One region of the Methylocystis sp. ATCC 49242 genome, then DNA from elsewhere that is predicted to be linked to it. Evidence: riboswitches for the same ligand, from Rfam matches in the RefSeq annotation. Region 1 holds a riboswitch; each other region holds the start of a gene.

Region 1 (9,913 bases):
CGCTTCCTTCATACGAACGGCGCGCCGCGCCCGCAAGTGACCGGCGTCACGATCCGCATGAACGGCCCTCCCGCAAGGACGCATCAAAAAACCCGGGCCGCTCGCGCAGCCCGGGCCTCGATCTCGAAATCGAAGGGGAATCAGCCCTTCGCGGCCGCCGCCACTTCCGCGGCGAAGTCGCTAGTCTGCTTCTCGATGCCTTCGCCCAGCGCATAACGCAGGAACCCCTTGATGGCGATCGGCGCGCCGGCCTTGCCCTCGAGCTCCTTCACCGCCTGCGCGACGGTCTTGCCGTTATGGTCGGGGTGGTTCGAAACCTGATCGAGCATGCAGACTTCCTTGGCGAAGGTCTTGATGCCCGAATCGATGATCTTCTCCAGCACATTGGCCGGCTTGCCGGCGTTCTTCTCGGCGAGCAGCTTCTTCTCGCGCTCGACGATCGCCGGGTCGAGGCCGGAGGCGTCGAGGGCCTGCGGATTGGCCGAAGCGACATGCATGGCGAGCTGGCGGGCCAGCGTGGCGAGCACTTCCTTGTCGCCCTTCGACTCCAGCGCGACGATGACGGCGATCTTGCCCTGGCCGTCGACGACCTGGCCATGCACGTAGCGGCCGACAACCCCGTCGGCCACGGCGAGCGAGGCGGCGCGGCGCAGCGTGAGGTTCTCGCCGATGGTCGCGATGGCGCTGGTGATGTTCTCGGCGACCGTGCCGCCGCCCGGGTAGGCCTGCGCGCCGAGCTCCGCGGCGTCGGTCTTGCCGGTCTTCAGGGCCACCTCGGCGATATTCTTCACCAGCGTCTGGAAGTCCGCGTTGCGCGAGACAAAGTCGGTTTCGGAGTTCACCTCCACGACGACGCCACTGGCGCCGGCGGTCAGCGCGGCGACGAGGCCTTCGGCCGCGACGCGGTCAGCCTTCTTGGCGGCCTTGGAGAGGCCCTTCTTGCGCAGCCAGTCGACCGCCGCCTCGAACTCGCCGTCGGTCGCGGTCAGCGCGGCCTTGCAGTCCATCATGCCGGCGCCGGTGCTTTCGCGCAGTTCCTTCACGAGGGCGGCGGTAATCGTTGCCATGGTCGAAATTCCTTCTTTTCGAGGTCGGGCCGTTTCGCAGCCGCGCAAACACGCGGCTTGCCGGCCTGGGGCGATATTGCGTCGGGCGCCGGCTCTGGTGGAGCCGGCGCCCGATAGCTTGAAGACTGCGGGTGACGAACGAACGCGTCAGGCGGACAGAAGCGTACGCGCCTGATCGATCCAGCCGTCACGGGCGATGCGGCCATTGAGCTTGAGATCGGCGTCGACCTTCTCGACATCGGCCGGCGTCATCGCGGCGAGCTGCCAGTAATGGAAGATGCCGGCGTCATTGAGCTTCTTGACGAGCTGCGGGCCGACGCCGTTCAGCTTGGCCAGATCGTCGGGGGCGCCGCGCGGGGCGGCAAGGAGCTCGAACACCTCGGCGGAAACATAGGCTTCGCCGGCGTCGCTCGCCGCGACCGCAGCCTCCGCCACCGGCTCCTCGGCCGCGCCGAGGTCCACGCCGAGCGAGCCCTGGCTGCGGGAGATGCCGTCGATCGCCGCCCTGGCGATGAGATCGCAGTAGAGAGCAATCGCACGGCCAGCGTCGTCATTGCCGGGGATCGGATGCGTGACGCCGTCCGGATCACAGTTGGTGTCGAGCACCGCCACGACCGGGATCTTGAGGCGATTCGCCTCCTTGATCGCGAGCTGCTCCTTGTTGGTGTCGATGACGAAGATCAGGTCCGGCGTGCCGCCCATGTCGCGGATGCCGCCGAGCGCCTTTTCGAGCTTGTCGCGCTCGCGGGTCAGCAGGAGGCGCTCTTTCTTGGTCACGCCCGAGGCGCCGGCCGACAGCATTTCGTCCAGCTTGCGGAGACGGTTGATCGAGCCCGAAATCGTCTTCCAGTTGGTGAGCGTGCCGCCCAGCCAACGGGAGTTGATGTAATATTGCGCGCTGCGCTTGGCGGCGTCGGCGATCTGGTCCTGCGCCTGGCGCTTGGTGCCGACAAAGAGCACGCGGCCGCCCTTGGCCACCGTGTCGGAAACGGTCTTCAACGCCTGATGCAGCAGCGGAACCGTCTGCGCGAGGTCGATGATGTGGATGTTGTTACGGGCGCCGAAGATATAGGGAGCCATCTTCGGGTTCCAGCGATGCGCCTGATGGCCGAAGTGGGCGCCGGCCTCGAGAAGGCCGCGCATGGTGAAGTCGGGAAGCGCCATAGTTTTTTCTCCGGTTGAGCCTCGGCGAAAGCAAGGATTTAGAGGCCGGAGACCGGCCACCGGAAACGACGCCTTGAATCAGACGCCGTAATACCTTCGCCTGTGGAATGCGCGCGCTTATAGGGGAACCGCCCGCCCGGGGCAATAGGCTCCTGCGCGCAGCTGCAACTCGACTGGACGTGGACGCATGCCGTTTGCGCCCTGCGGTCGTCGCCAGAACGATTTTTTTGCAGCGCGTGGCTGACCGCGAAATGCGCGAGACACGGATTTTTGCACTGCAAAAATCAAATCGCCCGCGACGTGTTGTCGCACATCAAATATCTGATTTATAATAACAAACCCCATTTTTGAAGAGTTTGAAATTCGTGAAAGACGTGCATTGCCAACGGTTTTGAATCGAGCTAGGCTACCTTTGATGCGGCAGTAATACTGGTTACAAAAAACAACAGGGGGAAAACACATGGCCGTTAACGTTCACAGCGGAGCTGAAATCGGCAAGACCCTCATCTGGGTCGCCGCCTTCTTGGGTTTCGTCATCGTCGCTCTTACCTGGGTTCCGGACTGGATCTCCCCCGAGGGCACGAACGGCACCGGCAACAACCGTGAAGCGCTCGGCTCGGCCGGCGTCGGTTCGACCGCCCGCATGATCCAGTAATACCCCTGCCTACGGACTTGCCGGGAGTTCAGGCTCCCGGCCTTGTCTGATAGAAGGGTGATCTGCGTCGTTAACGGCGTAGATCGGTTTGGAGCCGACGTTCTCGACTAGTTCGAGCGTCGGCTTCCGCCTTTTTGGCGGCGCTTTTTTCAAGAGGTTTTCACAGGCGTAAGCGTGTGGAAGCATACCCGGTTTTTCGGCGAAGCGTGCTTCAACGCAACTTTCTGCAGAGATTGAGCGCCCCTTTAGAGCGTTTCATATTTTGACGGAAGCATATCCTGCGTTTGTGAAGTAGTTGCTGCATTCTTGTGGTTGGATGTCTTTTGCGAGGCGTCCGATCTGTCGCCAGGTTTCATCGATGGTTCGCTGCTGCGCCTGTCGCATCCAGTGTTTGAGTTTGGAAAAGGTCTGTTCGATTGGATTGAGGTCGGGCGAATAGGGCGGCAGAAACCACAGTCTGGCTCCGGCGGCGCGGATCGCGCGTCGCACCGCCTCGCCCTTGTGACTGCCGAGATTGTCCATAATGACAATATCGCCCTGCCTGAGCGCGGGGACGAGTTGTTGTTCGACATAGGCGCGGAAACACGCGCCGTTGATTGGCCCGTCGAAGACGCAGGGCGCGTCGAGACGATCGCAGCGCAGCGCGCCGAGAAAGGTCAGCGTGCGCCAATGGCCGTGCGGCGCGAAGCCGCGCAAGCGCTTGCCCTTGGGGCCCCAGCCACGCAGCGGCGTCATGTTCGTCTTGATCCAGGTCTCGTCGATGAAGACCAGCCGCCTGGGATCGAGGCGCGCTTGCAGCGATTGCCAGCGCTTGCGCCGTCGCGCAATGTCAGCGCGGCCTTGTTCGAGCGCCAGCAGCGTTTTTTTTGAACCGCAGCCCCTCGCGGCGCAGGAACATCCAAATGGCGTTGTGCGAAACCTTGACCCCGCGCGCCAGCAGCTCGTCCTTGAGGCCATGCAACGTCAAATGCGGCGTCTGCGCCAGACGCTCGACAATGAAAGCGCGATGCGGCTCCAGCACGCGCTTGCGATAGCCGCCCATTTTCGCCGGCGCGACCGAGCCCGTCTCGCGCTGGCGCTGCGACCACTTCACGACCGATGACACGGCCACGCCAAAGCGCAACGCCACGGCGCGGCAACTCTCGCCAGCCAAAACCGACGCAACCACACGCTCTCGAAGATCATTGGAGAGAGGTCGAACCATTGGATGCTGGCCTCCGCCCAGCCAGCATCTTGAACCACACTCCTGCTAAAACAGGAATCCCTCCCGATTCAGAAAAACAGGGAAATGCTCTAATCTGCGCGGCGGTTCAGGGCTCGACGAAAAATACGCCACACGAAACCAGCTTGCGGTCAGGGGCGGCCGGGCTTGTCAGGCGCCGGGACAAGGCCCCTTTTTCGTGAAATGGCGGCGAAAACACTCGCAACCAGCAAAAAACAGAACGCAAGCAATTTCCGTCACGAAATCCGATTTCTTTTTGCCCACAATGCAAACGCAGCATTGGGGAAGGATTTTCGGATTGAGACAACCTCATGCCAGAGCGCGCTCGTCGCCATGACAATCGGCGTCAACAGCATTCCTGTCGAGGAGTGTGGGCGCCGGCCTTCTTCGTTGACGCCATATACGAGGCGCGGGTTCTTCGTTGATGGAATTTCGAGCGTGCCGAACATCCAGTCCCAGACGGCGAGAACGCTGCCGAGGTTGCGATTGAAATGCCGGGGGTCGTTCGAGTGATGGATCTGATGATGCGCGGGGCTCAGGATGATCCGCCCCCAAACGCCCCGGAACGGGATCCAGAACTGCGAATGCTGCAGATGCCCGATTGTCCAGAGAAAAAAGATGAAAATTATGTTTTTGCCGTCAACCGTGAACGCTTCCGTATTTCGACCGAACAACCACGCCAGCAGTCCGGAGGCGCTGCCGATGAACATTGAGAGCATGTACCCGAAAAATATATTGTCGACAGGGTGATTTCTGAAGTTCGTCAGTGGCGTAAGAACCTCAGCCGTGTGATGCACCTTGTGGAGTTCCCACAAAAACGAGACCCTGTGTTTGAGGTAGTGGTCAACCCAATATCCTATCTCATACGCCAGAAACAGAACGACTGTGGAGACCAGTTTTATAGAGAGATCACAGCAATCGGCGGACCCCATCGCGCCAAAGGCGCCTGTGAGCATGGATTTGACGGCGATTGCGACAGTATTTGCGGAAACCACGAGGGAAACCACGATTACCGGCATGAAAACGACGCTCAGCACGAAGAGTTTCACGTCGGCGGCAAAGGATTCATGCACCAAGATTTTCTTTGTGAAAATGGCGCGGGCGATGGCCCTCAAATTGGCGCGCCCTCGACGGCTTTTCTGACGATAAGCCAATGCGAAAACGGCCAGGCCAAATGTCGTTGCCAGCGAATAGATTGAAAAAATCGAGCCAAATGAAAACAGTTCGTTCGATATTCTCGCCAGGGAAAAGCGGATCGCGGTGTACAGGTCCATCGAAAGCTTCTTGTCCGGATGGTTTTCGAGAGGTCGGCCGGGACCTCGCCGCCTGAAAATGGCTGTCCAGTTCCAGCGTCGGTTTGGGCTGCGTCCGACCTCATGAGCTGCTCGAACTAACTGCCCGGAAAGCGTATTCTCTCTACTGGGCCTTGCCAAGGCCTCGCCCCGGCTCATCGGCGCGCCTTTTGCCGAATCGGCGACCCGATTTAGAACTCTATGCCCTCCTGAGCCTTCACGCCGGCCGCAAAATGGTGCTTCACCAGCGTCATTTCGGTGACGAGATCGGCGATTTCGACCAGCTCCTGCTTGGCGTTCCGGCCTGTCACCACGACATGCAGATCGTTGCGACGCGCCGTGAGCGCCGCGAGAACCTCGGCCAGCGGCAGATGCTCGTAACGCAGCGTAATATTCAGCTCGTCCAGCACCAGCAGACGGATTTCGGGGTCCGCCATCAATTCGCAGGCTTTTTCCCAGGCGCGCCGCGCCGCGGCCTCGTCGCGGGCGCGATCCTGCGTCTCCCAGGTGAAGCCCTCGCCGAGCGTATGCCAGGAGACCTGTCCAAGTTTTTCGAGCATGTCGCGCTCGCCGGTTCGCCAGGCGCCCTTGCCGAATTGGACGACGCCGACCTTCCAGCCATGACCGAGCGCGCGCAGGGCGAGCCCGAAAGCGGCGGTGGACTTCCCCTTGCCAGGCCCGGTGTGGACCATCAGCAGGCCCTTCTGCGCGATGGTCTTGCCGGCCACCTCGGCGTCCTGAACGGCCTTCCGCTTCTCCATCTTCAAGCGATGGCGGCGCGCTTCGTCGTCCTCCTGCCCGATTGTCAAAATGCAGCCCTCGCCATTTGACGGAATGATGTCACGCGCATATGACTGAAAGCGACGGTCCTTCGCAAGAAGGCGAAAAGGGAACGCGGTGCGGGCCTTGCCCAAATCCACGGCTGCCCCCGCAACTGTAACCGGTAAGGCCCGCGCCATCCGCCACTGAGCAATCAGCTTGGGAAGGCGGCGCGGACCATGGACCCGGAAGCCAGGAGACCTGCCGTCGCGGCGATCCCTCGATCGCCTCTCGCATGAAAAACGCCGCCGGTGGGGCGGCAGGAGAACACCATGAACGCTTTTTTCGCCGCCCGGTCCGGGTCTCTCGCGCGCTCGAAGGTAGAAGCGCTGAAGGCCGCCTTCATCGCGCTGTTCCTCGGCGCGAGCCTCGTCTATGTCGCGGGTTTCGCGAATCCCGAGACCGTGCACGACGCGGCCCACGATTCGCGCCACGCCCTCTCCTTCCCCTGTCACTAGCCGCCACGACACGCGACCCGTGATCGCGCGAACATTGGCGGCCGGTCTCATCGCCGGCGTCGTTGCGGGGCTCGCCGTCGCGGCCCTGCAGCATGTCACCACGACTCCGCTCATCCTCGCCGCCGAGGTTTATGAGACGGCGCAGCACGCTCATGACGTCGCGGCTGAGCATGCCGCGCCCGCTTTCGAGGGTCTGCGGCGCACGGCCGCCACCAGCCTCGCAACCGTCGCCGTCTCGATTGGTTACGCGCTGATTCTGCTCGCCGGAATGCTCGTCTCCGGCGATCCGATCGGCCCGCGCCGCGCCGCGCTCTGGGGCGCCTGCGCCTTTGCCGCGACCGGGCTTGCAACGAGTCTCGGGCTTGCCCCCCAACTACCCGGGGCCGCAGAAACCGATCTCGCCGGACGCCAGATCTGGTGGGTCGCCGCCGCGGTTTCGACCGGCGCCGGGCTTTACGCGCTGTTGCGGCTCGACGCATGGATCGCGCAAGTCGCGGGCGCCGTGTTGATCGTCGCGCCGCATTTCTTCACGCCGACGCCCGCCGCGCCGGAAAGCACGGCGCCCGCGGAGCTGGCGGCGCAATTCGCCGCCTCGTCGCTCGCTGTACAAGCCATGAGCTGGGTGCTCGCCGGCGCGCTTGTCGGCCTCGTGTGGCGGCTCATCTCGCAAGACGAGACGCAGACCGCATGACGACACAAGCAAAAATCCCCGCGACCATCGTCACCGGCTTCCTCGGCGCCGGCAAGACGACTCTCATCCGCAACGTGCTGGAGAATGCGCGCGACCGCCGTCTCGCGCTGGTCATCAATGAATTCGGCGACGTCGGCGTCGACGGCGAAATCCTGCGCGCCTGCGGCGTCGAGAACTGTCCGGAAGAAAATATAGTCGAACTCGCCAACGGCTGTCTCTGCTGCACGGTCGCCGACGACTTCGTGCCCGCGATCGAGGCGCTGCTCGCGCATGAAAAGCGGCCGGACCATATCATCATCGAGACGTCGGGCCTCGCGCTGCCGAAGCCCCTCGTGAAAGCCTTCGACTGGCCGGCGATCCGCTCCAAGCTTACTGTCGACGGCGTCATCGCCGTCATCGACGGAAAGGCGGTCGCAGAAGGCCGCTTCGCCGACGATCTCGACGCCGTCGCGCAGGAACGTGCGGATACCGAGACGATCGACCACGACAATCCGCTCGAGGAAGTCTTCGAGGACCAACTCGCTTGCGCCGATCTCGTGATTCTCAACAAGACCGATCTTCTGGACGCCGATGAGGAGCTTCGCGTCGCCGAGCAGCTTTCACAAGGCGCCCGCGATACTGTGAAGGTGGTGCGCGCGCGGGACGGCCGGGTCGATCCGCTCGTGCTGCTCGGTCTCGCCGCGGCGGCGGAAGACGATCTCGCCAGCCGCCCCTCCCACCATGACGCCGAGCCGGATCACGATCACGACGACTTCGACAGTTTCGTCGTCAGCCTGCCGGCGGTCACGGACCCCGCCGCCCTCGTCGCGAAACTCGCGGACATTGCGCGCGCGCATGACGTGCTGCGCGTGAAAGGATTTGTCGAAGTCGCCGGCAAGCCGATGCGGCTTCTGGTGCAGGGCGTCGGCGCGCGCATCCAGCACCATTTCGATCGCCCATGGAAACCGAACGAAGCCCGCGCCAGCCGTCTCGTCGTCATCGGCGAAAAGGGCCTCGACCGCGATTCGATAACCGCCATGCTGGCGCAGCCGTGACGCGCCATGCACCTCCTCCCGCGCGATCTCCATAGTCTCGACGACGCCGGCGCGGCGACGGACCTTGGCCAGACGCCGGGAACAATCGTCTTTCTGTCTTTCTCCGATTCGGAACTGCGCCTGCTTGCGCAACAGCACGAGAAAGACCGTGGCGTCCTGCCGAGCCTGCGCTGCGCGTCGCTCGCGCATCTGAAACACCCCTACTCCGTCGATCTCTATCTCGACAACGTCGTTCGCCACGCGCAAGTCGTCGTCGTGCGACTGCTCGGCGGCAAGGAATATTGGGCCTATGGCGTCGACCAACTGGAGGCGCTGGCGCGCACGCAAGATATTGCGCTCGCCATCGTGCCGGGCGACACGGTCGACGACATGCGCCTTGCTCAGGCGTCCACACTCGATGCGCAAGCGCTGCATCGCATCTGGTCCTTCTTTCAGGACGGCGGCCCCGACAATCTGCGCTCGTTTCTCGGTTACGCATCGACTCTCGCGGGTCTTCCCGCCGAGTGGCGGGAAAGCGTCGCCGTCGCCAACGCCGGACGTTTCGACGCCGCCTGCCGTGCGGCGCAGGTCGACGCACCGCGTGCGACCATTGTCTTCTATCGGTCGATGTATCTCGCGGACGATGTCGCGCCCATCATTGCGCTCGCCGACGCGCTGTACGAGCGCGGGTTCGCGGTGGAGGCGCTATACGTCGCGAGCCTGAAAGATCCGGAGAGCGAAGCCTTCGTCGCGCGGGCGCTCGACGCTTTCTTTCCCGACGTCATTCTCAACGCCACGGCATTTTCCGCAAGGCGCGAATCCGGCGCCGTTCTCGACCGCGCAGACGCGCCGGTGCTTCAGGTGGCGCTCGCGACCTGCACGCGGGAGGCTTGGGAAGGTTCGGCGCGCGGCGCCAATGGCGCCGATCTCGCAATGAATATCGTGCTGCCCGAAGTCGATGGCCGCATTTTCACCCGCGCTATTTCTTTCAAGGAAGAAACCGCGCGCGGCGTCGCCGAACTCGCCGAAATGCGCCACGCGCCCGAGACGTCGCGTGTTTCTTTTGTCGCCGATCTCGCGACGAATTGGGCCCGACTGCGCCGCAAATCCAATGCCGAAAAGAGTCTGGCGCTGATCCTCTCGGACTATCCCGCGCGGCGCGGACGCGGCGGATATGCGATTGGTCTGGATGCGGAGGCGAGCGTCGCCGAGATCGTCGAAGCGATGCGTGAAGCGGGATACAGCGTCAGCCATGCCGTGGAACGCGCGCCCTCCTTGATGCGGGCGCTCGAAGATAGCGTTTACACTATCGACTATTCGATCGACGACTATCTTCGCCTGCTCGCGATGCTTCCCCCCGATTTCGTCGCCAGCGTCAATGAATCATGGGGCGCGCCGCAGGACGATCCTGCTGCCGTCGAAGACGCTTTCCGTTTCTCCTGCATCGTCAGCGGCAATCTCGCAGTGGCGCTGCAACCCGATCGCGGCGCGCGCGTCGATCGTTACGAAACCTATCACGACGTGCAGCGGGC
Region 2 (9,913 bases), on a different contig from region 1:
GGGGCGCCGATTACGTTAAAATTGTACCCTGGCGTGTTCCAGCCCACCTGGACTGGATTGGTGAAGGGCACCGCGAAGCCGCCAGGATGGGCGGCGTCGAAGGCTTGAGGACCCAAGCCGCCGGTGACGAAATAGGTCTTGTCGAAAAGATTGCTCACATTGAGCTGTGCGACGACCTTGAATCGGTCGAGGTTGAACTCATAGGCTCCGAAGAGGCCAACGAGTCCATAGCTCGGCGTGGATTTCCCATAAATATAGGATCCATCATTGGCGGTATGAAAGAAAGGAAGATAGCCGGTGTAATCGTAGCGCGTCCCCACGCGCAGACCCTTCATCTGGCCGTCCCTGAATTCATAGGCCGAAGACAGGGAGCCGACATTACGCGGAACGAAGGGGATCGGCTGTCCCACAACCGGGACCCCGAGGTAAGTTGGATTTGACTTGGTGGTGATTGCGTCGGTGTTTGCGTAGGCGAGATTGATGCTCCAGCCGGGCAGAAGCTCGCCTTGGATGTCGAGTTCCGGGCCCTGCGAACGCCCTTGGCCTATGAGTAACACGTGGTTGAAATCATTGGGGATCCCGATCGGAATATTGGTCTTGACCAAATGGTAGTAGGCCGCCGTGGCCTGAAACCTGTTATCGAACAGGGCAAGCTTGATTCCGCCTTCCTCCTGCTCGCCGGCGCTTGGGGGCGTCGGGTCGTTCGAGCCGTAGACTAGCTTGCCGTCGTAGTTCGGGCTGTAGGACTCGGTGTAATTTCCGTAGAAGCTGATCCATTCGAGCGGCCGCCACAACACCCCCACGCGCGGCGTGACCCTCTGGCTGACAAACCTCGATGTGTTGCCGAGCGTGTTGAAGTTACATGGAATCGCAATTCCCGAAAACCAATTGGACGAAAAAGGCCCGCAGAAATGCGTGTTGTCAGAGGCGCCGGTTCTGCTGTCGATATATTGCCAACGGGCGCCGCCGAGCACGTGAAAGCCGAAGGGCAGTTTGATCTGGTCCTGCAGATAAACGCCGTAATTGTCGGCGGCTTGCTGGGTGGCGTTGTAGGGAACAAGCCCGCCGATGGGGGTCGGGAAATACGGCGCGCCGAACAGGCCAACCGCCCCGTAGTTCTGCGGGAGCATATTCAGGCCCCTGAAGTTATACCGGTAGTAGTCCGCCCCCGACAACAGCGTATGGTTGAGATATTCCCCGGTGTTGAAATGACCGACGAGATTGATTGTCGTCGCATATTCCGCCTGTCTATTGTCAGACGGAAAAGAACTATAGTTCAGGATGACACTGTTTGGTTGGGATACCGGGGTAAAGGCGCCGTTGAATCCGCACAGCGAGAAGCCGCCAAAAGAGTAGGCGCCGGGAGTCACGCAATCGGTGATAGAGGTGGTCCCGCCGTTGTTCTGCCAATTGCTATGCAACAGTTGCATGAACAAGGTTTGCTGTATCGACCAGTCCTTGTCGAAGTCGTGATGCCACGTCAGCTCGCTGAAGTTCTGCTGCTGAGTGTAAGGCGAGTTGGGCCCCCAGTTGAAACTGCGCCCGAGCCATAGAGGGGAGAACATCCCGTAATAGGGCACATAAAACCAGTCCTGATTCAGATTGTTCTGCTGAAACTGAGTGGACGCTCTGATCCAGGTGCTGTCGTCGATGTTCCATCTGACGACCGGGTTGATCATGATATTTTTGTTGTAGTCGAAGGCGCGGAACGACCCGTCGTTCTCATAGGACATGATGAAGCGGTAGAGCACGTCCTTGTTGGCGGTCACCGGCCCCGTGGCGTCGACGACCGTGCGATAGGAGGCGTAGCTGCCGATTTGCTGCTGCACGGAGGCGGCCGGCTTCGCAAGCGGCTGCTTCGTGTTGATGTTGACGATGCCGCCGGGCTCCACCGCACCGTAGAGGATGGCGGCGGGGCCTTTCAGCACCTCGACGCTCTCCACATTGGCCATTTCGGCGCTGCTGGAGCCGGCGAAATTGAGGCCGAAGCTGTCGACCCGGAAACCGTCGCGGAAATAGTTCTGCGTTGCGAAGCCGCGCAGGATGATCTGTCGGAAGGAATTTCCCAGCGCCGCGTCGCCGCCGCCCGAGACGGCGACGCCGCTGACGTTCTTCAACGCCTGGTCGAGCGTAATGGCCTGTTGGTCCTCGAGCATCCGCCGCGTGACCATCTTCGTGGCGACCGGCGTGTTCATCACCGGCGTGTTGACCTTGGTCCCAAGCGACTCGATCGGCGCGGCGTAGGACGTGGGATTATTGCAAACCCCGTCCGCGCAGATTTGCCCATTGTCGCCAGGGCCGATTTCTGTGCCGTTACCGTCCGCTTCCGCCTGTTGACCGGCAACAGGCCGTTCCGTTCCGGGCGCCTCGGAGGCGCGGCCGAAGCTCGGCTTCGGCGTGCCGATTTCGATGACCGGGAGCGTTTCTTGGGCGAGAGCTGGCGACGAGACGGCTGCAGAAAGAACGTAGGACAGGAGCGGCGAATTGCGCCGCACGGCGCCGCGAACGCCGTCTTTGGCAGCTGTCGGGAGAAGGGATTTCATGAGCCGAGACTCGCAGCAACGTGGGCCGTCACTGCGAAAGGTCTATCCCTGTCGCTTTGCGTTTTGACGCTCAGCGACAGTTTTGACCGCTTCGGTGCACCCCGCCCGACGCTTTCGCGCGTGACCACGATTGATGGCAGGTCTCCTGGCTCACGGGTCGCCGCCTTAAGCCGCCTTCCCAGGGAGGTTTCCCCAGTGGCTTTTTGGCTCTAAGGCTCGCCGCTTACAGTTGCGGGGGCAGCCTCGGCATAGCGCTATGCAGCGCGCACCGAGTTCCCTTTTGATCCCCGAAGGGAACCATCTGGCCTATAAAGGCCGAAGCCAGCCGGTTTAGTCAAGCCGTTTTGTGGAGGGTGCCTCGAGCAGTCCTGAAGCGTTGCATTTTCGCATCAGCGCGACGGGGCGGGCAGATGGATAGTGCGACTTTGTCAGTAAGGAAGAAACCTGCCCAATTTGCGTGACAGTGGTGCGATGCACTTGCCGCGGGCTTTTGCGCCGCCGTTTGAAGTAAGCACGTTTTTGCTATCTGATTCCGCTGAGCGTTATGGAAGCGGAGTTATTTGGGAATACCGAGCAAGCTGATTTCCCTCGAAGCTCCAATCGACCAAAAAGATAGCGTTTCGAGGCGCCGTGAAACTTACGACTCGTCTCCCGCGATTAGCCACGACGCTTTGTGCGATCGTGAAGTCCATCTGGCGTTCTTGGCCGGTGCGGTTGCAAACGAAAATGGGCAGCGATGTCGCCTGACTGACTGCCTCCCATTCTCCATCCGGACCATGAAGCCCAGGTCCCCAGGCGGCGGACGAAACCAGTGCACGCGCCTCCTGATCTGCAAGGGAGGCCGCGATGACTGGCGTGAACGCGTCGGCGCATATAAGCATGCCGACAAGGCCAAATCCGTCGATTTTAACAGGGGAAATGGTTTCACCTGGTGTGGACCAGGACTCCGCACCCACACGCAATGCGTTGATCTTCCTGTGACGCCCGGCGATCCGACCTCTCCGGTCGATGGCAATCATACTGTTATACAGCTTTTCCCCGTCGCGCTCCGGAACAGACAGGAATACGGTGAGGCGACGTCGCAGCGCCAACGCGGCTATGCCTTGAACCCACAAGTCTGGCTGGCTCTCAATCCAGTCAGTGCCTATGTGCTCGGCAAACTCATATCCAGTTGTCACGAGTTCTGGCGTAATGACCCACTCTGCGCCCGCATCGGCCGCAGCCGCCAACGCGGTTTCGACAAGTTGCTGATTTTGCTCCAAAGCGCCCGGAGTCGGGGCCAAGTGCAAGAGAGCAATCCGCGTTAGGGAAGTCGCCATTGGATAAGTCGGGTTTCCCGATTTTTCAGCCGAGGCACGCGTTAGAATACGCCGCCAAGGGCGGGGCCGGGTTGATGGCCTTGGCGTCCAACCTAGCCCAAGCTGGCACGTTGTGCCAAATTGCAAGAATGCGCCAGATTGCGCGCGTTGTGGCAGCCTATTTGGTTCTTCTTCACTTCCCGTTGCGCCCCTGATCGATTGGGGGTTAAGTCACAGCTTGACCGCAGAGAGAGAAAATCGATTTTGGTCCCTCTGGCAGAGGCGTACGAAATTTAAACCTGGAGCAAATGGGCAGCCAACGGTTCGGCAGGTCTCAACGCTGATCACTTGCGCGCGTTTGGTCGATGTAGCGAACAAGGGGATAGAGTGCCGAACGCGTATATCGCCCATGGTAGGCGAGCCAACCTTGTGCGGCCGGGTTCAGCTCGCGAGCGCTATCGTCCAGCATCTCCTGTGTTCTCTTGAGCAGCTGGAAATCGTGGATCGTCGACCGCATCGGGCTCAGCGAAGGCTTGTTCACCGCAGGTCGTGTCGACAGCGAGCATGTCGCCATGATTTCGCTGGCGCATCGACCGCTTTGCGGGTCGTCGAGCCGAAAACGCCAGCGAATGGTCTCGCGAGCCGCGGCGCGATTTGGCGCATCGAGATAATCGATAACGGCTGTTTGGATCGAACGCGCGCGTGACGGATTGGGCGCCGCTTTGAGATGGAAACATTCATTGACCGCCGGCGCGCCGAGCAGAAAGGCGACGTCATATTCGGCCGCAGCGGGCGACTTGACGTGCGCCGAGTAGACGCCCACCATGTAGTCAATCAACTCCATCACTCCTGACAAACTCGCGCGCCTCATCGGCGTCAATCATTGTCCTGCGTTGATCGAACAGATGAGGAATAGAAGTCCTATCCACATGCTTCGCGAAGAGCAATAAGCTTTCGCGAACTCCGAATCGGTGGAGCATTCCGAATGAGATGCAACAGCACGCATTTAGCGAGGTGGTGCGCTGGCATTTTGCAGCGCTGGAAAATTCAAACGAAACCGGCCCTCAGAACGATTTTCTCAATTTTTTATGCGATGACAATCTTTTGCGAGCTTGCGGAAGCCCGAAATGATAGCAAAGGTACAAAGACCTTCCGTGAAACATCGTCGTCGGCTCTGTCTCTGAGTAAAATTGTTAAAGGTGCAGTAGGGCCCTTTTCTATTCATTGCGACGGATACGGTAATCCGGGCGCCAGTGGCCTAGGCTATGTCTCTGTTGTCACACTCCACGCGGGACAAGCGTCAAGAGAATTAGTCATACCAGGTCAAAAGGGGGAAGGCTTGGATGGAACAGTCGCTTTTGACCGCGCCGAAGCGTCCGGCGCGTATATAGGGCAAATCAACCTAATAGTCGCCTCCTCTTTTAGCGGAACTAATGGTGCGATTTGGGGCTTCGACATTGCAAAGGCAGCCGACATTGCCAAGGGCGGGCCAGGCAAGCTATTTGAGGTGACGGTATCGGATAACAGCATAATTCCCGTTTATTCTCTCGATCCGCTGTTGGACGCAGGCTCCCGTCTCTTTGGGACACGGGACCGCCCGAGATTTCCATTGCTTCCTGGGGCTCATGTCGTCGCTGCCCATAAGGAAATCACCGCCCTCGGGCCGACAAATGTTTGGTGTGGCCTCGCTATCGCCATCGCCGAGGATCGTAAAATCAATGCAAACGTGATCATAGAACTGTGCGGTGAATTTAAAGCTAACACCATCGACGAAACAGAGGAACAGTACTTTCATCTGGTGCGCGAGAATCTAGCTAAAAGCGTGATACGCGTTGGAAAGAATCAAAGCGTCAGATACAGCAAAATTTTCGTCGGGGTCACGAATGAATCCGTTCTCGAGGGCTCTGTTGGTTATGCGATGGCCACCGTTCCCTATGTCGTGTTGGCAAAGGGGGCTGTTCCCTCCGGCGGGCCCGAAAAGCTGCTGGAAATAAACATATCTGATTGGGAGAAAACCCTACAAAGTGGTAAACACGCAAGGCGCAACTAGACCCTATGATTGCTGGGCCTGAGGGTGGCCCGTCATCCGATATGCAACGGTACGAGGGTTGGGCCGGCTGGCCGGCACAGAGCCTCATGCATAGGAGACGGGCCGAATGGAACATACCCGATTTGTTGGCTTGGATATTCACAAAGAACGGCTCTCGATTGCGGTGGCGGAGAGCGGCCGCACTGGGGCAGTGGAATACCTTGGCGAGATTGCCAATGATCCCCACGCAATTAGCAAGTTGTGCAGCCGTCTCGGTCTTCCCGGCAAGCCGCTGATTTTTTGTTATGAGGCTGGACCGTGCGGTTATGGTGTTCATCGCCAACTCACCAGCCTCGGTCATCGCTGCGACGTGGTGGCGCCGTCGCTGATTCCAGTGAAGTCTGGCGATCGGGTGAAGGCAGATCGTCGCGACGCCACCATGCTCGCCCGACTTCATCGAGCCGGAGAGTTGACGCCCGTCTGGGTGCCTGACACCGATCACGAAGCCATGCGCGACTTGATCCGTCTGCGCAGTGTCGTCCGGCATATCGTGACGCGTGCGCGTCAGCATCTTCAAGGTTTTCTGCTGCGTCACGGTCGCAAGCACGGGCGTGGGACGGCATGGCGCATGGCTTACCGGCGATGGCTATCGACGTTGGCCTTCGAACATCCCGCCCAGCAGATCGCGTTTCAGGACTATGTCGATGCCGTCACGGATGCGGAACGGCGCCTGCAGCGGGTCGAGGAACAAATCCTCAGCCTTCTCCCGGAATGGAATCTGCGCGCGGTCGTTGACGCCTTGCAGGCGATGCGGGGTATAGCGCTGATCAATGCCGTGGTGCTGGTCGCGGAAGTCGGCGACTTCACACGCTTCTCGAACCCGCGCGAGCTCATGGCCTATTTTGGCCTAGTTCCGGGCGAGCGATCGAGTGGTGAGACCGTCCGACGCGGCGGCATTACCAAGACCGGTAACGCCCACGCCCGGCGTGCGCTGGTTGAAGGCGCCTGGGCTTACCGAATGAAACCGCGCATCGGCCGTCACAAGGTCGATCGCATCGAGGCGTTGCCAAAAGTCGTTCGCGACATCGGATGGAAAGCGCAGGTTCGGCTCTGCGCTCGATATCGTCGGCTGACCGCGCGTGGCAAGACCGCCAATGTCGTCAATGTCGCCATCGCACGCGAGATGGTGGGCTTCATCTGGTCGATCGCCTGCACGATTCAATCCGCGCCAAAGCCGGCTTGACCATTCCTTGACGACAGTCAGTAGAGGAGGCCGCGAACACGATAACAGCCTCGGCGCGATATGCGGCGCTGGGGGCGGGACAATGCCGGGGAGCCCTCGTGTACACTATGAGCTTTTTGACGCTCGCTATCTAGACAGAGGCAGCCCCAAACGAAGCAAGGTCATGCGGTTCGACCCGCGGATGAGAGATTGTTGACCGACGTTTAAGTCCCGCCTCCTGCACCGCATATCTGTCGTACAAATACCTCTGCCGTCGATCGGAATCGGCGGGCCAAGTCTTATGCCAAAGGCCCTTGTCAGCAATCATGAGAGTGTCCTGACTCTCAATTGGCGACCAATAACTCATCCGCTTCTGCTTTCTCGAGAGCCTTGCGGGCGCGGCTGATTTTTTCGAGGATGGCCTCGCCTTTTGCGGTCCATTTATAGGGCTGGGGATTGGCGTTGCGTTCCGCGAGATAGGGGTTAATGTCGTCAACCAGCTCCTTTACCGAGGCAAAGCTGCCCGATCGGATGACATCCTCGGTCAGATCAGCGAAGAACCGTTCGATCAAATTGAGCCACGATGATGATGTCGGCGTGAAGTGCATATTGAAGCGCGGACGCTTTGCGAGCCATGCCTTCACCTTAGGATGCTTGTGGGTCGCGTAGTTGTCAGCGATCAGGTGCAATTCAAAGCTCTTGGGCGTCTCCCGGTCTATCTGCTTGAGAAAGCGCAACCACTCGACATGCGTGTGGCGTTGCTCTGTGCGCGTAATCAGCTTGCCCTGCAGATAATCGAGCGCCGCGAACAGCGTCGTTGTGCCGTGGCGTCTGTAGTCATGCGTGATCGTGCGCGGATGGCCGGGACCGAGCGGCAAACTGGGTTGTGAGCGCTCCAGCGCTTGGCATTGGCTTTTCTCGTCGCAACACAGCACCAGCGGAATCCCCGACGCTGCCGACTGCAAAGTTCGACCCCCGCGTCCTTCAACCGGCCGCCTCCCGCCGCTCGCCCCCGAATCGCCGCTTCACCTTGCCTTGCGGGCAAGACGCCGTCTTGTCGCTTATGGTCGTCTTCACCCGCTTGCTGCGCACCGCGCCACGTTCTCTCCCTCCCGCCCGCAACTGCCGCATCTGCGCGAACGCCTAATGCCGCCTAGGAGCGCACTTCGCGAAATGGCGCGCCGTAATCGCCGTTGATCGCCCCCAGGGGCATCCCGACGGATTTTTGATCCAGGCGAATGTGCAAGCGCTCGCGGGATTTGCGGCACTCTGTCAGGAGGCGTGTCTCGCGGCCATCGTCGAGCAATAGGTTCTGATCTTCGGGGCGTTTATCCGGTTCCTGGAGGGCGACAAGCATCCGGAAGATGTCAGCGAGGATCGTATATGACCTTCGCGGTGACGATGCCGACACGGTCGTACCAATGCGAGGATCAGACACCGCCCCGCCCCGGCATGCGCCAGGCCTTCGGGCTGAAGACGAACCGCTCGCGATACGGCCAACAAAGGTTGCAACCGCTTCGGCCACCGCCTGCGCGTTGCCGGTCGCCTCGACGACGATATGCTCTTCGTGCGTCAATTTGGCTGCCGACGAGCTGAGCCCTCTCGCCGAGAAGTCGCGTGACGTGTGGCCGCGGCTGTCGGCACTCGTAGCTGGGTCATTCTATCGTTCGTCTTAGGGCGACATCGTGGTCGCAGTCCCCCTCTCCGGATCGACCGGTTTATTGCTGCGATCAAAAGACGAGCGAAGCTTCCGTCTGCCGACGCACAATTTTCGGTCTACCGGAACTTGATTGCGGAAAAGATCGAGCACCGGACAGTGAGCGTCGACGGCCGCGGCGAGCTCCTCGTAACGTTCAGCGCGTTCGGGTCCAATCAGGTGAACCCGAATATGGATGGCGCTGAAGCCGGGCCGAATCCGGTCGTCCACGCCGAAGAACCCGCGCAGATCGATGTCGCCGTCGATTTCCACCTCGACCTTATGGAGCGCGATCCCGAGTTGGGCAGCCCATATTCGGTAGGTGATGGCTTGACAAGAACCCAGCGACGCCAGGGCGTATTCCACTGGGTTGGCAGCCGAGTTGGCGCCGCCGAGTATTTGCGGCTCGTCGACAGTGAATCTGTGCCCCGATCCGACCTTAACGCTTACCTCGGCGGGGCCGACCAGATCGTGATGCGCTTCGAAGCGCGCTTGGGCCCGAGCCGGATCAGACGAAATGACCAATTTGGTGGAAGTGATGAGTTCTGCGAGTGACATAGGCAGGCCTTCTATAAGTTTACTAAAACCATAGTCTAAATGTATTTTCCGTTAGTGTCTAGATGCCGTAATGGCCCTGGCCTGAGCCTGATGGCGAAGGACAGCGGCTTGTCCCCCCGTGTCATTGTGAACGGGGTTCTGGTTGAGGCCGGCCTCAAGCATGCGGGTCGGAGGACAAGCCATTGAACATTAGGCGGGAATCGATGTCTCTTTGGAACTTTCGAGCCTTTGCGTCGTCGACGCAGCCGGGAAAATAATCACGGAGGCGAAGGTGAAGAGCCATCCCGAGGCCATCGTCGCCTTTTTACGCAAGCTGAGGCTTTCTATCGAGCGGATCGGTCTGGAGGCTGGGCCTCTTTCGCGGTGGCTGCACGCCGGCCTGACCAAAGCGGCTTCGAAGCGGTATTGCTCGAGACTCGGCATGTGAAGGCGGCGCTTTCGGCGATGACGGTCAAAACGGATGGACGGGACGCGCGCGGCATCGCCCAGCTCCTTCGGATGGGCTGGGCCAGTCCATTGTAAATTTCCAGCATCACAAGAGGTCCGGACTCTGCTCGTCGCGCGCAA
Region 3 (9,913 bases), 460 kb from region 1:
ACGTCGCTGCATCAATTCTCCAGTTCGAAAATTCCAGCATGCTGCGCGGCTTGTCTTTCGATTTCGCGGGCGTCAGCCAGACCAGACGCGGCAACTTATCCTTTGCGCCGATCCAGATCTGGGCCTGAAAATTCGCATTTGCGATTGCCACGATGTCTGTCGTTGTCCCACCGACGACCGTTGATTGACCCATGACGAAGGCGGAGGTCAGACCCTCGATGATTGCAGCATAGGGATCCGCGACGATGAAGTCGACAAAAGGAAAATAAATCCCCGCCTTTGAATAGGCGGCCTCCAGCATATCATCGAGCTTCGGAGGAGCGGATTCCACCGCGATGAGATTGGACGCAGGAAGAAACACGGCCATCTCGGCGCCGTCGTAATAAAATTCCGAAGCAGGACCGTCGCCCAAGGTTACGATCTTCAGCTTGTCAGGACGCTGAAGGGTTACATTTGACGAGATCATATAAAACAGAGGCTGACCGTTCGACGCGGGTTCATCAAATGCGCGTCGAATATTGAACGACATCGACTTAGCTTTCGCCAAAGTGTCGCTCATGCCTTTAAGAATATCGAGCGCTTTTGGATCAATCGCACCGATCGACGCCTTTGGAGCCGTCGCGGCAGGTGGCTGCTCTCCAGATGCCGGCCCCTGAACGCCGACACCGATCAGCGCAAGCGTTGTCAGTAGCAATAAACGATATTTCATTCATGCCCCCCATAAGCCGACGCGTGGTTCGCGCTTGTTGGATCTCCGGCCGCCCCTCGACATTTGTCGACTGCCAGCGATGCAATATTTCGCACCGCTGAGATCAGGCGCTATCAGTCGCGTCCTCATGCGAAGGAACGTCATTCCCTCACAACTGTGCGCATGATAAAAGGATATACGTGGTGTCGCAATGACGAAGGTGTCTACATTGCGAGGCCCGAGATTGCTGGCGGCCATGCCGGTGAAAGGTCGACAACGGGTATGTGAAAATGATCTCGGGCCACGGGGTCACGCCGCCAACTCGCCAAAGTCTGTTTGCAATTCTTGCACTATCATTTTCAACCAAGATCAATAAAGTTCGGCGCAACTCGATCCCGCCTTTATGCAGTCACAACCATAGTTCACGCGGTCGGAGAAATTGGCGTTCGTCGATTCGCGCTTCAATGCTTGATGTCTTTGGCCGCTGCGATACCAAGAATCTTGGAGGCCTATCGAGTTCAAGTGCGATGTGAGCGATCAAAAGTCTGGAGGATGGCCTCTCGATCGCCCTGACAGATGTAGATCCGATCACCAGAATTTCAGAAATCCCAAAAACCCCTTGCGGGCCGCTCTCTGCGCCGCGAATTGGCGCCTCGCGCTTTCACGCAGTTCCAGCATCTTTCTGTCGGAAACGCTGAAATCCTCTACAGCTTCCTCGAGAAGTCGAAGAGCAGCGTCGAGACTTTGCTGTGACGACGCCTCAGCGTCACTCGTTGCAGCTTCATTCTCCGGCGTCTTAAGCGTCCGGATTCTTGCGATCGCGAACAGGGCCGCGCCGATCGTCACGGCAAAGGCGATTAAGGCCGCTGTAATGGGCGTCGAAGAATCTTCTTCAGGAGTCGTGAATTGCCCTTCGCGCCATTCGCCGCTTTGCGCGCGGCCGTCCGGGTAAAGCAGAACGCCACGGCCGTGCAATGCGCCGTCACGCCAATGACCGTTATACTTCCGTCCGTCGGGATAGGTGAATGCGCCCTCGCCGTCAGGTCTGCCGTTGCGAAATGCGCCGACGTATTCTCCCCAATATTGATAGGTAAGGATGCCCTGTCCGTTTGGCGCGCCGTCATGATATTCGCCAACATATTTTCCACCGTCGGGATATGTGTGTGTTCCCTGACAGCCATTCCAGCTTGCGACCGGCGTCGCTGGACACGCGGGCAAAAGGACTTTTGAAACAGCGGTTGCCGGCGACACGAACACGCCAAGAACAAACATGGCGTTCATCAATGAGATCAGCGGCTTCGGCCTGCCAGGTTTCGCATCATTTTTTTTGCCGCAAACCATCATCTTCAATTCTCCCTTCGCCGTCGATCCTGGATCGTCTCTGCGGCAGCATGTAGACCATGGCAGGAGTTCTTTCGCCGATACGCTTATAAATCAAGAACCATGCCCCATTTCAGCGAATTGGCTCATGCTTCATATTTTGTCGTTCAGTTGCGCGAAAGTCCGCGCGCGCTTTTCCGCAGCGCTGTTTTATTCGTTTCAAAGCGATGCGCTTCTGTGAACCCGCATATGTCTTGCGTCGCGCCTGGCCTGCACTGATGTCGGCCGAGGCTCGGGGGGCAGGAAAAGGGTCCCGCCCTGCCCCCTTTTCGTCCGGCCCAGCGGCGCCTGCGGTTCGAACATCTGTCGCGCCCGCGCCTTCGAAGACAACTTCGGCAAGGCGTGGCGATTCGGGCGTTGGCGTCAAAACGCCGGCAAGGGCCCCCCCAGCGTCACGCGCACCGCCGGCGGCTCGGCCGGCTTGAAGTGGCGATCCATGACGCCGACTGCGCATACGGCGTCAGGCGCGATGCGATTGACGCAGAGGCCATAGAGCGGGTCGCTCGGCAGCAGCGAGCCGTAACCGTATGTTATCTGGTCCGACCGCGAGTTGAAGATATTGAAGGCGTCGACCTGCAGACGCCAGCCGTCCGCCCAGCGGTAGCCGAGTCGCACGTTCAGCGTCCCGATGGCGGGGGATTTCAGATAGCCGTCCTCGGTCAGCGGCCGCATGCCGACATAACGATATTTCAGCGCTCCGAACCACCCCGTCGCCGCGCCCAGCTCCAGAGCGCCCGTCGCAACGATCGATGGCGCGTTGATAAGGTAATTGCCGGGAGCGTTGCCGAGAAAGGTTCCGTAGGGAAGCGTCTCCGCCGTGATGAGATCGAGCCAGGCCAGGGTCTGAGGCTGGTCGACGCCGCGATAGCGCGCATTCACCAGCGCGACGTCGCCGTCGAAGGTTATCCAGGAGTTCGGCCTATAGTGATTGGTGATCTCGAGGCCATAGCGCCGGCTCGGCCGACCGAAGGTGGTCGTGCCGGCGTCGCCCACGAACTGGTCTTCCGATTCGAGATTGAGCCAGAACAGGCTGAGACTCGAATCGAGCCCCTCGATGAATTTCGTGCGCGCGCCGATCTCTGCGCCTCGAGATTTGACGAGCAATGGGATAGCCGCAACAGGCGCGAAGCCATCGGCGTCGGAGAGTTCGGATGTGGCGAATCTCTGCACCGCGCCGCGCGCGTCCGTCGAGTGCATGCCCTCGCCATAGTTCAGGAAAAGCTCCGTCTTGTAGAAGGGGCCGAGAATGATCGACGCCTTGGGACTCATGATCGCCGCGTCTTTCGAGCCGCTGTTGAACGGTCCCGTCCACAGAAAGGCGGGATATCCTGTGCTGGCGAGGAATTTCGGCGCGTCCCACAGCGTCTGGATCGAGTTCACGTCGGCGGTAAAGAAATCGAAGCGCGCGCCGGCGACCGTGCGCAGCCACGGCAGCCACTTTACGGTCGTGTCGGTCCATAAGCCGACGCTCCCCTCGCCCGCATAATCGTTACGGATCGCGTCATATGATTGCCGGCGCAGGCCTTCCTGCAGGCCGAGGCGGATGTCGTCGTAACGACCCTGCAGACCCAGGCGCGTCACTACCGGCAGGCCGAAGGAATCCCATTTGATATCGTGCCGAGCGTTGACGCCGATCATGGTTCGGCGATCGAACTGCCGGAACTGGTCGCCAAGATCAGGATGCGCCAGGAAGTAGGTGAAATTGTTGTACAACTCGAGCGTCGAGCGCACCACATAGGCTTCGATGCGCGAAGCGTGGGCGCCTTCGGTCCGGCTCCAGCGGCCGGAGAGGCTGAAGCGGGTCGTGTCGCCGCCGTCGGTCGGGTCCATCGTTCCCCAAAGCGACTTCAGACCCGAATCTACGACGCGGGCGGGGATCTGGTCCGTCGAAAACCATTTGTTGGCGTAGGCCATGGCGGTAAGCGACATGCCGTCCGACTGCGCGCCGCGCGTCCACCGCAAGACACTGTTGATGCGTCGCAAATTGTCGCCGCGTTCCCAGGGGCCGTTGTAATATTGCGCCTCCGCCGCGCCGAGCACGGTCCCCTCGTGGACATCGCGCCAGGATTTGACGCCAAGCGCGCGGCCATAGGCGAAACTTCCGCCGGTAAGCTGGAAATAGTCGCGATCTACCTTGTCGAGATATTGCAGATAGACCGAGCCGGCGGAAGAGAAATCACCGTCCTCCGCGTCGTAAGGCCCCTTTCGGACGAGCATGCCCTGCAGCAATTCGGGAATGATGAAATTGGCGTCCGCGTAGCCTTGCGCATGGCCATGGGTGCGCATGTTCAAGGGCATGCCGTCGAGATAGAGCGCGAGATCCGTGCCATGGTCGAGATTGAATCCGCGAAGGAAATATTGATTCGCCTTGCCGTCGCCGCTGTGCTGACTGACGACGAGGCCGGGAACGATTTCGAGCGCGTCGGCCGGACGCGCGATGGGAACGGCGTTGATTTCCGCTCCTGTAAAATATTTCTCGCTCGCGGCCGTTATGGGCGGCCTTGGAACGCTCTCCGTCGAACGCGCGGCAACCGGCGCCGGCGTCCGCGTCGGGGAAACGGTCGCGACGGGATGGGGCGCCGGCGCGTGTGCTGCCGGCGACGGGACCCGGCGCGTCGTATGGCCGCCCACCTCGATGGTTGGCAGCGCCTGTTGAGCGAGCGCCGCGCCGGCATAAGAGGCAAACACCAGCGCCGCAGCGCTGCGGACAGTGGGACGAGAAAGGTAAGCGACAGACGATAATGGAGGAATATGCGCAGAAATGCGCAAACGACAGCCGGACATGGTGGCGCTCGCAACAGACGTGGACCGTCACTGCGAGAGGTCGCTCCCCATCCTCCGCCGTTGCGGCGGACAACAGGTTTCGGCCGCATCGGTGCACCCCGCCCGACGCTTTCGCGCGTGACCACGAATGATGGCAGGTCTCCTGGCTCGTGGGTCGTCGCCTCGAGACCGCCTTCCCGGAACGCCATGTCCCAGTGGCTTTTTTGGTCTACGGCTCACCACTTACAGTTGCGGGGGCAGCCGCGGCATTGCGCACTCGAGCGCGCTCACCGCGTTCCCTTTTGATCCCTTTCGGGAACCATCGCCACGAGTAAACATTTGACAGGGCTGGCGAGTCAAGTCGATTGAAAACAAGAATAGAGTCGCCCCGATCCGTCAGCCGAGGCTTTTCTTGTCGCCCTGCTTCCCGTCGATGGTTTTCAGCCGCATCCTGGCGCGCTGCGCCGCCTTGCTTTTATCCGCGTCCGACATACGCATCCAGTTCGCGATCTCGTCGAGATCGCGACCGCAGCCTGTGCAAACGCCCTTGTCATTCAGCTTGCAAACCTTCACGCATGGGCTATCGACCATTTGATTTCCCGTTCCACTCGCCTAACCGTAAAGACGGGCCGGAGGATTCGGCCGGCGTCCCCAATATTATCAATGGGCCGCCTAGTAAACGTTTGCTTAGAATCAGTTGCGTCTATAGAAGCTAGGCTGAAGCGCGGAAAACGCTGTTACGCCCACGATCATTTACGGCCATGCTCTGCGGCCTGAAGGAGTCAACCGACGATGGAGTTCAAACCCGATACGAAAAACGCGGTTTTTGTCGGTGAAGGGGTGCATATCAACGGCGAAATCAATGCAAGCGGCATTGTGATGATTCAGGGCACGTTGACGGGGGAGGTCAATTGCGGCCTGTTGCTTGTCGGCGAAACCGGTGTTGTCGACGGCGTCGTCTCGGCGACTGAAGCGGATATTTCCGGAAGCATCCGCAGCGAAATCACCATCAAGCAGTTGCTGACCGTCCGCGAGACCGGCCGTGTCGAAGGTAATTGGAATTACGGCGAGATTGAAATCGAAAAAGGCGGCCTGCTCAAAGGTAGGGCTGAGTCGACAGGCTTCCGCAGTGAGCGTCCCGCTGTATCTCACGAGCAGCCGACCAGGCTGCCCCGTCCGAAAAAATAGCCAGTCAGCTATTCAACCTGAGGAGACTCATCGTGGCTAAGGCAAAAGTCAGCAAACCCGCCCCGGCGAAAAAGAAGAGCAAACCCGAACCGGCCACTGTTCGTCCGTTCAAGGAAACCCTGACCAAATCGGCGCTTATCAATCTGATCGCCGAGCAGAACGAACTTCCGCGCAAGACGGCCGTCGGCGTCTACGCGACGCTCGAAAGCGTGTTTCTCGGCTCCGTGCACCCCAGGGGCGTGGGCGAATTCACCCTGCCCGGCCTGTTGAAGGTCACCCTCCGCAAAGTGCCTGCGCGCAAGGCGGGAACGCTCGTCCGCAACCCCGCCACCGGCGAGATGGTGAAGGGCGCCGCGAAGCCGGCCAGCGTGCGCGTGAAAATCCGCGCTCTGTCGAAATTGAAGAACGCGGCTACGCCCTGATCCGGCTTGCCGCCAGTCGAAAACTGCCGGGAACGGCGGCGAAAGCTCTCGTGACGCCGCCGTTCATCCAATCCGGGAAATGAGAGGGGCCTGAGCCGTGCGTCCGCCCTCTCCTCCTCGCGGTTTGGCGCGTTGAAGCCACAGTCGTAACGTATTCTTCGAGTCCCGTGTCTTTGACGCTTCGCTCGTTGGGTTCGACCAAAATTTTGAAAACCTGTCCGAGGCAGAGCGTCGATAGCGGCGGCAAGGCGATATTGATCGCGGCCGGCCTCAGCGACCGCAAGGCGTTCGGATCGCGAGATGGGGAAACGCCATTCTCCGCAGGTCGGCGGCGTGTGCTGCAGGCCCACCTGTTCGGCCTTCGTCAAAGGCGCAAAGGCTTGAAAATTGAGCCAATCGTTTGAGTTGATCAATGACGACGCGCGGATGATCGACTGTGGTTCATGATCTGTGAATTGAGTATAATTTTTTTGTCTGAATGGACTTGCGTCAACGACTCGGCGGCGATCTCTGTCGTATTTTTTCCGGCGATGGCCCGATCAATCGATGACGAGTTACATCTTCTGGGGCGTCGCCGAACGACTGGCCTGACCTGCGCTTACCGAGCTCCGGCGGCGCGAGCATTCGAGCGCAGACGCCGTTAAACGCCGACGCCATGATGAATGCTTGCCAGGCTCGCGGCGGCGCCGATAAACTTCTCAAAAGGAGGCAAACGTCGATGAAGCAAATTCCACAAAAAGGCGCGGTGCTGGCCATTGCTGCGGTTTCGCTTGCGTTGTCGGGCGCGGTTGCGCCGGTCAAGGCGACGCCCGGCAAAGTTCATTGCCTCGGCGCCAACAGTTGCAAGGGCAAGACCGACTGCCATACGCCCAAGAACGCCTGCAAGGGCATGAATGCGTGCAAGGGTCAGGGCTGGGTGTTCACGGAATCGGAAAAGGCCTGCGAGGACGCCGGCGGCAAGGTCCTCGACTGATCGTCCGGCGCCTTCACATGATCGAGGCCAACGTCCGTGAGGGCGCTGGCCTTTTTCGCAATCGGGAAACTCAAAGCCCGCCAGCGCATCGAGCCCGCCGCCTCGCGTCAACGCGGAACGAAGGCGATCACGCGCGTCGGCGCGCCCGAGCCGTGCGCGATCTTCATGGGAGCAGCTACAATGACGGCGCCCGTCGCGGGAAGCTGATCGAGATTGGTCAAATTCTCCAATCCGGCGACATTGGCGGCGCCGACGATCCGATGCACCAGAAACTCGCGTGACGGTCCGTTGTCCACGCTGGCCGTGTCCACGCCGATGACGCGGACGCGCCTTTCGTTTACGAGAAAAGTCGCGGCCTCGGGTCCAAAGGACGGAAAATGAAGGTTGGACGCGTCGCCTGGCGTGTCGTCGCCCATATAGGCTTTCCGATCCGGCCAGCGCGAACTCCAGCCCGTGCGAAGCAGGAAAATCGCCTGGTCGGGAATACGACCATGGGCCTTCTCCCAGTCGGCGATGTCGGCCGGCGTGAGCGTATAGTCGGAATTGTTTGCGGCCTTCCCGGAAACGTCGATCACGACGGCGGGCCCGACGAGGCGCTCGACCGGAATATCCGAATTCGCCCATCGCCCCTCGGCAAAATGCATCGGCGCGTCGAGATGCGTGCCGCCATGCTCGGGCGAGCAGAAAGTGTTCGAGTAATAGAAGAACCCGCCTTTCGTCAGCCCCTTGTGCTGCTGCTTCAGTTCGAAGCCCGATTTCTCCGTCGGCCAGTAGATCGTGTCCGCATCATAGGCGTGACTGAGATCCACGATTTTCGTGGCGGCGAGGTCGATCGTCTGAGCTTGAGCTGAGCAAATGAGTCCCGATGAAAGGGCTCCCAGAGCAATCGCTCCCGCAAACAGGATTCGCGACATTCCACCATCTCCATTGAAACGAAAACCCGCGCATCAATCGCCGGCGCCGGCAATCGGGTCCGGCCCGCGAAAAGAGCTTCCCTGAACTTTGCCGACGTTGCAACGAACGGGGGCGCTCGATGAACATCTTTCTGAAACCCGACGATTCAGGATTGATTCATGTAAACTCGGACAACTCTTGATTCACGATCTTGTTTAAGCCGCAATTCAGACGCGGTCGCTAAATTCCTCTCCATCGACAAGCGAGAAAAATAACCAAGAAACTCAGGGATCAAGATGATGCTTCGCGCCGAAACCAAAACCGCCGACCGCGCCGCTTCAATCATGCCGGCCTACACGAACACGGTCCTGCTGCTGGAGCGCCTGCATCGCCGCCTGCTGGAAGTGATCAAGGACGCGCTGGATCGCGCCAAGGTCGAGGACGTCAATGCAGTTCAGGCCCTGATGCTCTACAACATCGGCGACCAGGAACTGACCGCCTCCGAACTGCGCGCACGCAATTATTACACGGGCTCCAACTCGTCCTATAATGTCAAGAAGCTCGTCGAAGGCGGCTTCATGCGATACTCCAAGTCCCGCATCGACCGCCGCTGCGTGCGCCTGAGCCTCGGCGAGCGCGGCAAGGAAATCCATGCGCTCGTCGCGCAGGCCTATCAGAAGCACGCGCAGACGATCGAGCAGCTGGGCGGCATTGAGGCTGACGATTTCTCGGCCCTCAATCGCTCGATGTCGCGCCTCGATCGCTTCTGGGAAGACCAGATCCAGTATCGGCTTTGAATGACTGCAGCGCAGCTTTATCGCTCACGCGGCCGCCGATCGATCCGGCGGCCGCTGGCGTTTCAGGCGTATGCCGAAGGCGCTCACGCCTTTGGCGCAAAGATCGCCGCCACGAAAATCACTGCGCTGCGGCGACCGCCGAACTGATGATTCCGTCGACCTTCCAGTCGAAGCCGAAGCGAAAGACGTTCGTTCCGAAGGTTCCGGTCGAAAAGCTGCCCGCGAGCGGTGGCATAGGCAGCGGCGCCACACCATAAGCCGGCCCCGAAACGCCGCTGAAACTCACGTAGAGATATTCGGCCCTCATCGAGAGATTTTTCGTCAGCGCATACATCGCGCCGCCGCCGAGCGCCCAGCCCGCCTTGTTCTGCGACGCCGAGCCGCCGAACACGCCGCCGGAAATCTGGGAGCCGTGCGCGTTCACTTCGCCATAGGCGACGCCGCCGGTCACGTAGCTGAGCGCGTTACCGGAAGCGTAGCCGGCGCGAAGCCGCGTTGTTCCGAACCAGGATACGTCGTTTGGCGTGTTCGTGTAGACGAAGCCCAGCGGTCCGCCGATCGTCGCCGCCTGATGCTGGGCCTTCACGTCGCTCCACTGGGCGTCGGTCTCGACGCCGACGACGATGTTTTTCGTCAATTGGTAATTATATCCGCCCTGGGCGCCGCCGACGTAACCAGCCGTCCGGTTGGACGCCGTCGTCGTCTCCGCAAGCCCCGGCGCGCCCGGCTGGACGAAGGTGGTCGAGCCCGTCACGACGCCGCCGCCGTAGCCGCCGTTGATGCCGACATAGAAGCCGGTCCAGTCATA

What was found. Region 1 has a riboswitch for cobalamin ahead of MET49242_RS02145 (CbtB-domain containing protein). Riboswitches for the same ligand answer to the same signal wherever they lie in the genome.
Region 2: it holds a riboswitch for cobalamin, as region 1 does, so the genes downstream of both, MET49242_RS01495 (TonB-dependent siderophore receptor) here and MET49242_RS02145 (CbtB-domain containing protein) in region 1, are expected to answer to the same signal.
Region 3: it holds a riboswitch for cobalamin, as region 1 does, so the genes downstream of both, MET49242_RS04400 (TonB-dependent receptor) here and MET49242_RS02145 (CbtB-domain containing protein) in region 1, are expected to answer to the same signal.

Annotation. Positions count from the first base shown of each region.
Region 1 is NZ_KE124774.1:46,286-56,198, reverse strand. Features, by position in the region: gene tsf (translation elongation factor Ts) at 141-1,067, opposite strand; gene MET49242_RS02175 (30S ribosomal protein S2) at 1,215-2,231, opposite strand; gene MET49242_RS02170 (hypothetical protein) at 2,692-2,886, shown strand; one part of gene MET49242_RS23825 (IS630 family transposase) at 3,142-3,753, opposite strand; one part of gene MET49242_RS23825 (IS630 family transposase) at 3,755-4,090, opposite strand; gene MET49242_RS02155 (sterol desaturase family protein) at 4,345-5,382, opposite strand; gene cobO (cob(I)yrinic acid a,c-diamide adenosyltransferase) at 5,592-6,209, opposite strand; cobalamin riboswitch at 6,248-6,443, shown strand; gene MET49242_RS02145 (CbtB-domain containing protein) at 6,492-6,677, shown strand; gene MET49242_RS02140 (CbtA family protein) at 6,697-7,368, shown strand; gene cobW (cobalamin biosynthesis protein CobW) at 7,365-8,402, shown strand; gene cobN (cobaltochelatase subunit CobN) at 8,409-9,913, shown strand, end outside.
Region 2 is NZ_KE124773.1:58,055-67,967, reverse strand. Features, by position in the region: gene MET49242_RS01495 (TonB-dependent siderophore receptor) at 1-2,195, opposite strand, end outside; cobalamin riboswitch at 2,661-2,860, opposite strand; gene MET49242_RS01490 (carbon-nitrogen hydrolase family protein) at 3,086-3,862, opposite strand; gene MET49242_RS01480 (group II intron maturase-specific domain-containing protein) at 4,176-4,685, opposite strand; gene MET49242_RS01475 (histidine decarboxylase, pyruvoyl type) at 4,827-5,891, shown strand; gene MET49242_RS01470 (IS110 family transposase) at 5,998-7,113, shown strand; partial or broken gene MET49242_RS01465 (IS630 family transposase) at 7,437-8,030, opposite strand; gene MET49242_RS23785 (fructose-bisphosphate aldolase) at 8,279-8,401, shown strand; gene MET49242_RS01455 (OsmC family protein) at 8,765-9,346, opposite strand; partial or broken gene MET49242_RS26000 (IS110 family transposase) at 9,546-9,913, shown strand, end outside.
Region 3 is NZ_KE124774.1:510,457-520,369, reverse strand. Features, by position in the region: gene MET49242_RS04415 (DUF2092 domain-containing protein) at 1-709, opposite strand, end outside; gene MET49242_RS23130 (MORN repeat-containing protein) at 1,277-2,032, opposite strand; gene MET49242_RS04400 (TonB-dependent receptor) at 2,432-4,756, opposite strand; cobalamin riboswitch at 4,967-5,170, opposite strand; gene MET49242_RS04395 (DUF1289 domain-containing protein) at 5,228-5,422, opposite strand; gene MET49242_RS04390 (polymer-forming cytoskeletal protein) at 5,624-6,019, shown strand; gene MET49242_RS04385 (HU family DNA-binding protein) at 6,052-6,441, shown strand; gene MET49242_RS04375 (hypothetical protein) at 7,160-7,414, shown strand; gene MET49242_RS04370 (cyclase family protein) at 7,522-8,328, opposite strand; gene MET49242_RS04365 (winged helix DNA-binding protein) at 8,608-9,105, shown strand; gene MET49242_RS04360 (outer membrane protein) at 9,224-9,913, opposite strand, start outside.